Regions from separate parts of the Janthinobacterium sp. PSRC1-1 genome, predicted to be linked through region 1. Evidence: predicted binding sites of a transcription regulator. Region 1 holds the regulator's gene; the other holds the start of a gene.
What was found. The regulator HrcA, encoded in region 1, represses chaperone genes, less so after heat shock. The targets are predictions, from matches to a motif close to TTAGCACTCNNNNNNNNNGAGTGCTAA.

Region 1 (4,204 bases):
ACCGTCAGGCCGGAAATCGTGCCGCCCACGCTATAGACGTTTTGTGAACAAGAAACAGCGGCGCTGATGTTGATGTAATGGCCAGCCGAACCGGAGCCATTACTGATGTTGCAAGTCATATGGGCCGGTTGTTGCTTGAAGGTGATGTTGTAGTCGGTGCCGTAGTCGATGCGCTTTTTAAAGGTAAACGCGGTCTGGCCGGCGGCAATCGGCAGGTCCTCCCCGCCGTTGGCCAGGATCAGGCCATTGTTGTTCAAGTTGCTGACGGTGCCGCTGACATCATACGAGGCCTTGCCACCGCACGCGGCCAGTCCCAGGGTCAGCAGCAGCGCGGCGAGTGGGCGCAGGCAGGATAACTTCATGTATTTCTCCAAAAATTAGGTGACGGATCGCAAGGATTACTGCGGCGTGCAGTCGAGTGTGGCCGCGGTCGTGGCGGCAGAGCCCATCGTGCCGGCCGTATCGCTGCCGTCGGCACTGGTGGAGCCCTGGAAACGGCACTTCAGGCCCGTCGGCTGAGTCAGTACGGTAATACCGTATGGGGCGCCGTCAGCTACTTTTTCGAATGTGTAGGAGTTGGTGCCAGCCAGTGGGCTGGTGCCGTTGGGGCCCATCACCAGGCGCAAGCCGCCAGCGGTCAGGCCCGTGATCGTGCCGCTCAGCGGGTAGGTATTGGTCACGCAGCTCACCACGGCCGTGCTCGCGGAATAGCTCGTTGCCTTGCCGACACCGTTGGTAATCGTGCACACGGCGCCTTTTGGCTGCTGCGCGATGCTGATATCGTAGCGGTCATCGGTCTTGACCAGCTTGGTGAAAACAAACTGGGACTGGCCTGCAGGAACGGACAAACGTTCGCCATCATTCAGCAGAATCAGGCCATCTTTTGCCAGATTGGACACTTGGCCGCTCAGATACAGGTTGCCGCCGCTGCCGCCGCAAGCTGCCAGTGTGACGGCGCAAGCCGCCGCCAGCATCGAGCGCAGGTACAAATTTTTCATACATTCTCCAAAACGAATCAGGTTGGGTAGCGCAACGCGGACGCTGGCGCCGCATTGGAATGGCGCCTATTTTAGTCTATCTGGCAAGCCGAATGATCTTGCCTTGTATCACCCTGTAACAATTTTTCGCCGGGAAGCGCTGGCCCGGCCCCATTTCACGGAGGCGCAGCCATGCCGGCTGCGGCGATCGGTGCGACAATACATGCAGCCTGCGCATTGTGGCGCGGCATCCACCGTGAGTCCCATGTCCCTTTCCCCTGTCAAACCCGCCGTGCCGCCCAAGGCCATCCTGTTCGATCTCGACGATACCTTGTGGCCCATCGCGCCCGTGATTGCCGCCGCCGAAACCCTGCTGCATGACTGGCTGGCCACGCATGCGCCCAGGGTGGCGCAGCAGTTTTCCATCGAGGTGCTGCGCCAGCACCGCCTGGCCATGCTCAACGAACAGCCGCATTTCCATGGCAATTTGATCGAGTTGCGCCGCGCCGGCCTGCTGTCGGCCTTCGAAGCCGCCGGCGAGGATCCCACCTTGGTCGATGGGGCCATCGTGCACTTCCTGGCCGCGCGCAACCGCGTCCAGCCGTATGACGATGTCTTGCCTGGCCTGGCCTGGATGCGCCAGCGCATGCTGCTCGGCTCCATCTCGAATGGCAACGCAGACCTTGAAATTATCGGTTTGGCACAGCATTTCAAGGTATCGATCGCCGCCAGCGAGTTTGGCGTGGCCAAGCCCGACGCCAGCATCTTCCTGGCAGCCTGCGCGGCGCTGGACGTGGCGCCGCATGAAGCCGTGTATGTGGGCGACGACCTGTATTTCGACGTGACGGGAGCGCAAGGCGCGGGCATGCGTGCCGTCTGGATGAACCGCAAGGGCAGCGATGCCCACCTGGCCGCCGGCGTGCAGCCCGACGCCATCTGCGCCAACTTTGATGAATTGCTGCTGTGGCTGCAAGGGCAACTGGAAGATTGATCGCCGCAGGCCGGGCGAACGTGCATAATAGGCGCTGTTGACGCACGTTCGGCCGCTTTCGTTGCCGCTTGCTTAACAAAATACTTGCCTAAATAAAACACCATGCAACTCGATACACGTGCCCAAACACTGCTGAAAGCCCTGGTCGAGCGATATATCGCCGACGGCCTGCCGGTCGGTTCGCGCGCCTTGTCGAAAATTTCCGGCCTGGACCTGTCGCCGGCCACGATTCGCAACATCATGGCCGATCTGGAAGAGCTCGGTTATGTGTCCAGTCCGCACACCTCGGCCGGACGCATCCCCACGCCGCGCGGCTACCGTATTTTTGTCGACACCTTGCTGACCGTCCGCCATCTGGACGAGCACCTGGTGGAGTCGCGCATGCGCCTGCAGACGCCGCAGCCGCAAAAAACCATCGCCAACGCCGCGCAGATGCTGTCGTCGCTGTCGCAGTTTGCCGGCGTCGTGCTCAGTCCGCGCCGCGAATCCGTGTTCCAGCAAATCGAATTTCTGCGCCTGTCCGAAAAGCGCATCCTGCTCGTCATCGTGGCCCCTGGCGGCGACGTGCAGAACCGTTTATTGCTGACGGAGGCCGACTATACGCCGGCGCAACTTGTGCAATCGGCCAACTATATCAATCAGAATTATGGCGGCCTGTCGTTCGATGCCGTGCGCGTGCGCCTGCAGGGCGAACTGCGCCAGCTGCGCGACGACATGGGCAGCCTGATGCAGGCGGCCGTGGAAGCGGGCAGCGAAGCGATGGCCGACCATAGCGACGACATGGTGATTTCCGGCGAACGCAACTTGCTCAGCGTGAGCGATCTGTCATCGAATATGCACTCGCTGCGCCAGATGTTCGACATGTTCGAGCAAAAAACGGGCTTGATGCAGTTGCTCGACGTGTCGAGCAAGGCGACGGGCGTGCAGATTTTCATCGGCGGCGAATCGAACCTGGTGCCGATGGATGAGATGAGCGTGGTGACGGCGCCGTATGAAGTCAACGGCAAGATCGTGGGAACGTTGGGGGTGATCGGACCGACGCGCATGGCCTACGAGCGCGTCATTCCGATCGTCGATATCACGGCGAAATTACTGTCGAGCGCACTCAGCCATCATTAAGCGTACTGCCAGCCGCGCCAGCCGCCCCGTGGGAGCGGCAAGCGTTGGTCAGGCGGTTTTATGCGGGCAAGCCGTCTTGATGCAGTTGCCGTAGATGGCCAAGGCGTGTTCAGCGATCTTGAAGCCGCGCTCTTCCGCCACTTTTTGCTGGCGGATTTCGATCTCTTCGTCGAAGAATTCTTCGACCCGGCCACAGTCGAGGCACACCAGATGGTCGTGGTGGGAACCTTCGTTGAGTTCGAAAATTGCCTTGCCGGTTTCAAAATGGTTGCGGTTGAGCAAGCCTGCCTGTTCAAACTGCGTCAGGACACGGTAGACAGTTGCCAAGCCGACATCCATATTGTCGGCCAGCAGAATTTTATAGACGTCTTCTGCTGTCAGGTGGCGTACCGGGCTACTCTGGAAGATATCGAGTATCTTCAGGCGTGGCAAGGTGGCTTTCAGGCCGCTTGCCTTGAGATCACTAGGATTGTTACTCATGTTTGTTGCTCGTATGTGGGTCAGGTGCTTTATCATATAGCGTTTTGTCGGGGAGTGCCAAAATATGCATTTTTGGGCAGGCCGGTCACTCCTGGCGTTTTGTTCATCCAATTGAGGTCATTTATGCGCGTAACACCGGCTGTATTGCCATCTCTCTGGCACCGTATTTCATTTCGAGCACCAGTCATGGCAGGCATGGTCTGTGTCGCGCTGACCATGTCCGGCTGCGCCAGCCGTGGCATCCTTGGCGAAAAGCCGGCAGCTGCCCAAAAAGAAGGCAAGGAAGTGGTTCCTGAACAGGGCGCACAAACGACCACCATTACGCCGTTGCAAAAATTCATGTGGTTTTTCTCGCCGTATCGTCCTGACATTCAACAAGGCAACTTTGTCTCCGAAGAGATGCTGGCCCAGTTGAAAGTGGGCATGACGCGCGACCAGGTGCGTTTCGTCCTCGGCACCTCGTTGCTGACCGACATTTTCCATGCCGACCGTTGGGATTATCCATTCCGCCTGGCCCGAGGCAGTGGCGAAACCACCAGCAGCCGCGTGGTTGTGTACTTCGGCAAGGATGGCAAGGTGGAACGTTTCGAAGGCGGCAACTTGCCGACAGAGAAAGAATACATCGACCGCATCGCCG
Region 2 (4,204 bases), on a different contig from region 1:
GCGGCCAGTCGCGCCGTCGCCTGCGCGACTGGCCGCAGGACATTACATCATGCCGTCCATGCCGCCCATGCCGCCCATACCACCCATGCCGCCGCCCATGCCGCCGCCTGCTTTGTCGTCAGCGATTTCGCAGACCATGCAGTCGGTTGTCAGCATCAGCGAAGCGATCGAAGCGGCGTTTTGCAGCGCCGAACGGGTCACTTTGGCTGGGTCCAGAACGCCCATTTCCACCATGTCGCCATACGTGCCGTTGGCAGCGTTGTAGCCGTAGTTGCCCGTGCCAGCCAGTACGGCTGCCACGACGACCGACGCTTCTTCGCCAGCGTTTTGCACGATCATGCGCAGTGGCTCTTCCATTGCGCGCAGGACGATCTTGATACCAGCGTCTTGATCAGGATTGTCACCCTTGACCGTGATGTTGGCGCGTGCGCGCAGCAGGGCTACGCCGCCGCCTGGCACGATGCCTTCTTCCACGGCAGCGCGGGTCGCGTGCAGTGCATCTTCAACGCGGGCTTTTTTCTCTTTCATTTCGACTTCGGTGGCTGCGCCAACCTTGATCACGGCAACGCCGCCAGCCAGTTTGGCGACGCGCTCTTGCAGTTTTTCACGGTCGTAGTCCGAGGTCGCTTCTTCGATCTGTACACGCACTTGTTTCACGCGTGCTTCGATCGAGGCAGCTTCGCCGGCGCCATCGATGACGATGGTGTTTTCCTTGCCCACTTCGATGCGTTTCGCCTGGCCCAGTTCGGCCAGGGTCACTTTTTCCAGGGTCAGGCCGACTTCTTCAGCGATCACCTGGCCGCCGGTCAGGACAGCGATGTCTTCCAGCATGGCTTTGCGGCGGTCGCCGAAGCCAGGTGCTTTCACTGCGCACGTTTTCAGGATGCCGCGGATGTTGTTCACCACCAGGGTGGCCAGCGCTTCGCCTTCGATGTCTTCTGCGATGATCAGCAGTGGACGGCCAGCTTTGGCGACTTGTTCCAGTACCGGCAGCAGGTCACGGATGTTCGAGATTTTCTTGTCGCACAGCAGGACGAATGGGCTGTCCAGTACGGCAACTTGCTTCTCCGGGTTGTTGATGAAGTATGGCGACAGGTAGCCGCGGTCGAACTGCATGCCTTCAACGATGTCCAGCTCGTCGTTCAGCGACTTGCCGTCTTCGACGGTGATGACGCCTTCTTTGCCGACTTTTTCCATCGCTTCAGCGATACGCTCGCCGATCGAGTAGTCCGAGTTCGCCGAGATCGCGCCAACTTGGGCGATTTCTTTGGTCGTGGTGCAAGGACGGGCGATTTTCGCCAGTTCTTCGACGGTGGCGGCAACGGCTTTGTCGATACCGCGCTTCAGGTCCATCGGGTTCATGCCGGCGGCAACGAACTTCATGCCTTCGCGCACGATGGCTTGTGCCAGCACGGTCGCGGTGGTGGTGCCGTCGCCGGCGTTGTCGCTGGTGCGGGAAGCAACTTCCTTGACCATTTGCGCGCCCATGTTCATGAGCTTGTCTTTGAGTTCAACTTCTTTCGCTACCGATACACCATCCTTGGTGACGGTAGGGGCGCCGAACGAGCGCTCCAGGACGACGTTGCGGCCTTTCGGGCCCAGCGTTACTTTGACTGCGTTGGCGAGGATATTGACGCCTTCGACCATCTTGGCGCGCGCTGCGTCGCCGAATACTACTTCTTTAGCTGCCATGTTCAATTCTCCTGAGTTTCGGGATGTATCTGTCTACAACGTGGAAACAATTACTTGACGACGATCGCCATGATGTCTTCTTCGCGCATGACCAGCAGCTCATCGCCGTCAACTTTAACGGTTTGGCCGGCGTACTTGCCGAACAGGACGCGGTCGCCCACTTTGACATCCAGAGGACGGACTTTGCCGTCGTCGAGAATCTTGCCATTGCCTACGGCAAGGACTTCGCCTTGATCCGGTTTTTCAGCAGCTGCATCAGGAATGATGAGGCCGGACGCAGTTTTGGTTTCCTGGTCGAGGCGTTTGACGATGACGCGATCGTTCAATGGGCGCAGATTCATACAAAACTCCTTAAAGTTCAATGGATAAGTGTTGCTAAATGAATACATGTCCGGCACAGCGCCAGACCTGCTTTCAGTGACCGCCGTTGAAAGCAGCCCGCAACGGTCAAGCAAACCCCAGGTCATCCTGTCCTTGCCTGTCTGCGGCAGTGGTGCATCGCGGCGTCGCCCGCCGCGTAGCGTTCCCTGCAGTGGTCTGGCAAGCACCATCAGTCCTGAGGATTGCTACGAAAGAGTTTGTTAGCACTCTCTACTAACGAGTGCTAATTATAGGGACGCTAAGGGTCAACTTCAAGGGCTTATTCGAAGGGAACATATAGATAGATGCTGAGCAGAGCCTGCATCTACACAGGGTTTGCGCCAGCGCAAGCCGCGCTCCCGGGCGTCAGCAACAGCGCGGACTCTAGCATGCCGTCCGGAGAGACGGCGTTCCTGTACGCACAGGAAACAGAGATTGACTATGAAATTTGATAAGATGATTGCAATTGCATATCAATATCGCCACATATAGTCACTTGCTCCAGAAAGAACGCCATGCCATTTCCTGTATCCCGTCCCGCGCTGCGCCTGCTGGGCGCTACCATTATCGGCCTCGCCTGCCTGGGCAATGCTGGCGCGCACACGCCCACCATCGTCGACGAGATCACCGTGGCGGCCCTGACGCCGCTGGAAAAGGACATGCTGCTTAAGGACCTGTTCAACGACCTCAACAAGGATGACGACGACCAGGAAGCGCATGTGTGGGACAACGGCGGCGACCGCGGCGTGCTGGTGAAAGTCACGTATAACTTCAGCAACTCCGGCATGACGGAACACAGCCTGAAGGCGCACGTCTGCCGCGACCTGAAATTCGTCGTCACGGCGGGCGGCAAGTCGCAGGACCTGAGTCGCCGCACCTGTTCGCAGAACAGCGGCAAGTGGGACGTGCAGGGGAAGGACCCGGCGCCCGTCGTGTCTCCGCCTTTCCTGTCCGACGTGACCATCGCCAGGCTCAATGCGAAGGAACAGCAAGCCTTGCTGACGGCCGCCGTGCGGACCTTGAAAGATGAAGAGGATGGCAAGACGCGCCACTGGAGCAACAAGGGCCTGGGCAATGCGGTACCGCTGGCAGTGCGCCTGACGCCCTCGGGGACGGACGCCAAGCCTGGCAGCTACCGCCGCACTTGCCGCGACTTGACGATGGTGCTTGACGGCAAGGGCGGACAACAGACGCTGGTGCGCCGCTCGTGCGAAAACCGCTATGGCGGACTCGATATCGAAGCCGATTACGTCGACGAGTAAAACGCTGCCATCGCGGCGCCGGCAGATGCGCGCACTTGGCGAAAAGCGCCGGAAAAAGCCGGTATTGTCCGCCAACTGCCCCGCATTGATGTAAATATGTGTGACAGCGGCGTGATTCGATTGACGCCCATGGAGCGTCCGCCCTATAGTGGCGGGATGATTTCCGAATTCAACGAATTATCCGACAAAATAGGCCTGCTGGCCGAAATGACCCATGCGCTGCGCCGTGAAAACGCGCAACTGCGCAAGGACAATGCCGCGCTGGCCGCCGACAACGCCCTGTATGTGCAGCGCATGCGCGAGGCGCAGGAGCGGGTGGAAGCGTTGCTGGAAAAAATTCCCGAACTGGTGCAAGCTGGCCTGGAGCAAGCCGCTTCGGAAGCGGGCGCCTATATTGCCGAGAACGAGAAGGAAGCGTAATGCCGCGTGTCGATGTCAATATCATGGGCCAGTCCTACAGCATGGTGTGCCGCGACGGCGAAGAGCGCGCGCTGCGCGAAGCGGCGATCTATCTCGATAGTAAAATGAAAGCCATCCGCGACGCGGGCAAGGTCAAGGGAAATGACCGCATCGCCGTGCTGGCCGCCCTGGGCGTGGCCGCCGAATTCCTTTCCGTGAAGTCGCCGCAAGGTCCGCTGTCGGAGCTGACGATACTCGAAGTGAAGCAGAAAATATCGGCCATGCACACCGTCCTGGATAGCGCATTGACGCCCCAGGAAAACCTTTTTTAAACACCGAACCAAACCTGCTGCGCGTCGCGACTTGCGGCCTGCGATGCTCTCTGTGCATTCGCACAGTTGCACTTCTCGACCACAATTCACTTCCGCTCGCTACGGTTTTGTTCAGTGTTATTAATTGGATTTTAAGCGGACACAGTACGATTTGTCTTT

Region 2: the regulator HrcA is predicted to act here: its motif matches at 2,274-2,300, upstream of groES (co-chaperone GroES).

What each region holds. Positions count from the first base shown of each region.
Region 1 is NZ_JAFCWK010000001.1:135,743-139,946, forward strand. It holds gene ACP7DW_RS00595 (hypothetical protein) at 1-362, opposite strand, end outside; gene ACP7DW_RS00600 (hypothetical protein) at 399-998, opposite strand; gene ACP7DW_RS00605 (HAD family hydrolase) at 1,243-1,968, shown strand; gene hrcA (heat-inducible transcriptional repressor HrcA) at 2,071-3,087, shown strand; gene fur (ferric iron uptake transcriptional regulator) at 3,136-3,567, opposite strand; gene ACP7DW_RS00620 (outer membrane protein assembly factor BamE) at 3,754-4,204, shown strand, end outside.
Region 2 is NZ_JAFCWK010000005.1:3,144-7,347, forward strand. It holds gene groL (chaperonin GroEL) at 43-1,692, opposite strand; gene groES (co-chaperone GroES) at 1,743-2,033, opposite strand; gene ACP7DW_RS11815 (hypothetical protein) at 2,568-3,314, shown strand; gene ACP7DW_RS11820 (DUF904 domain-containing protein) at 3,444-3,734, shown strand; gene ACP7DW_RS11825 (cell division protein ZapA) at 3,734-4,045, shown strand.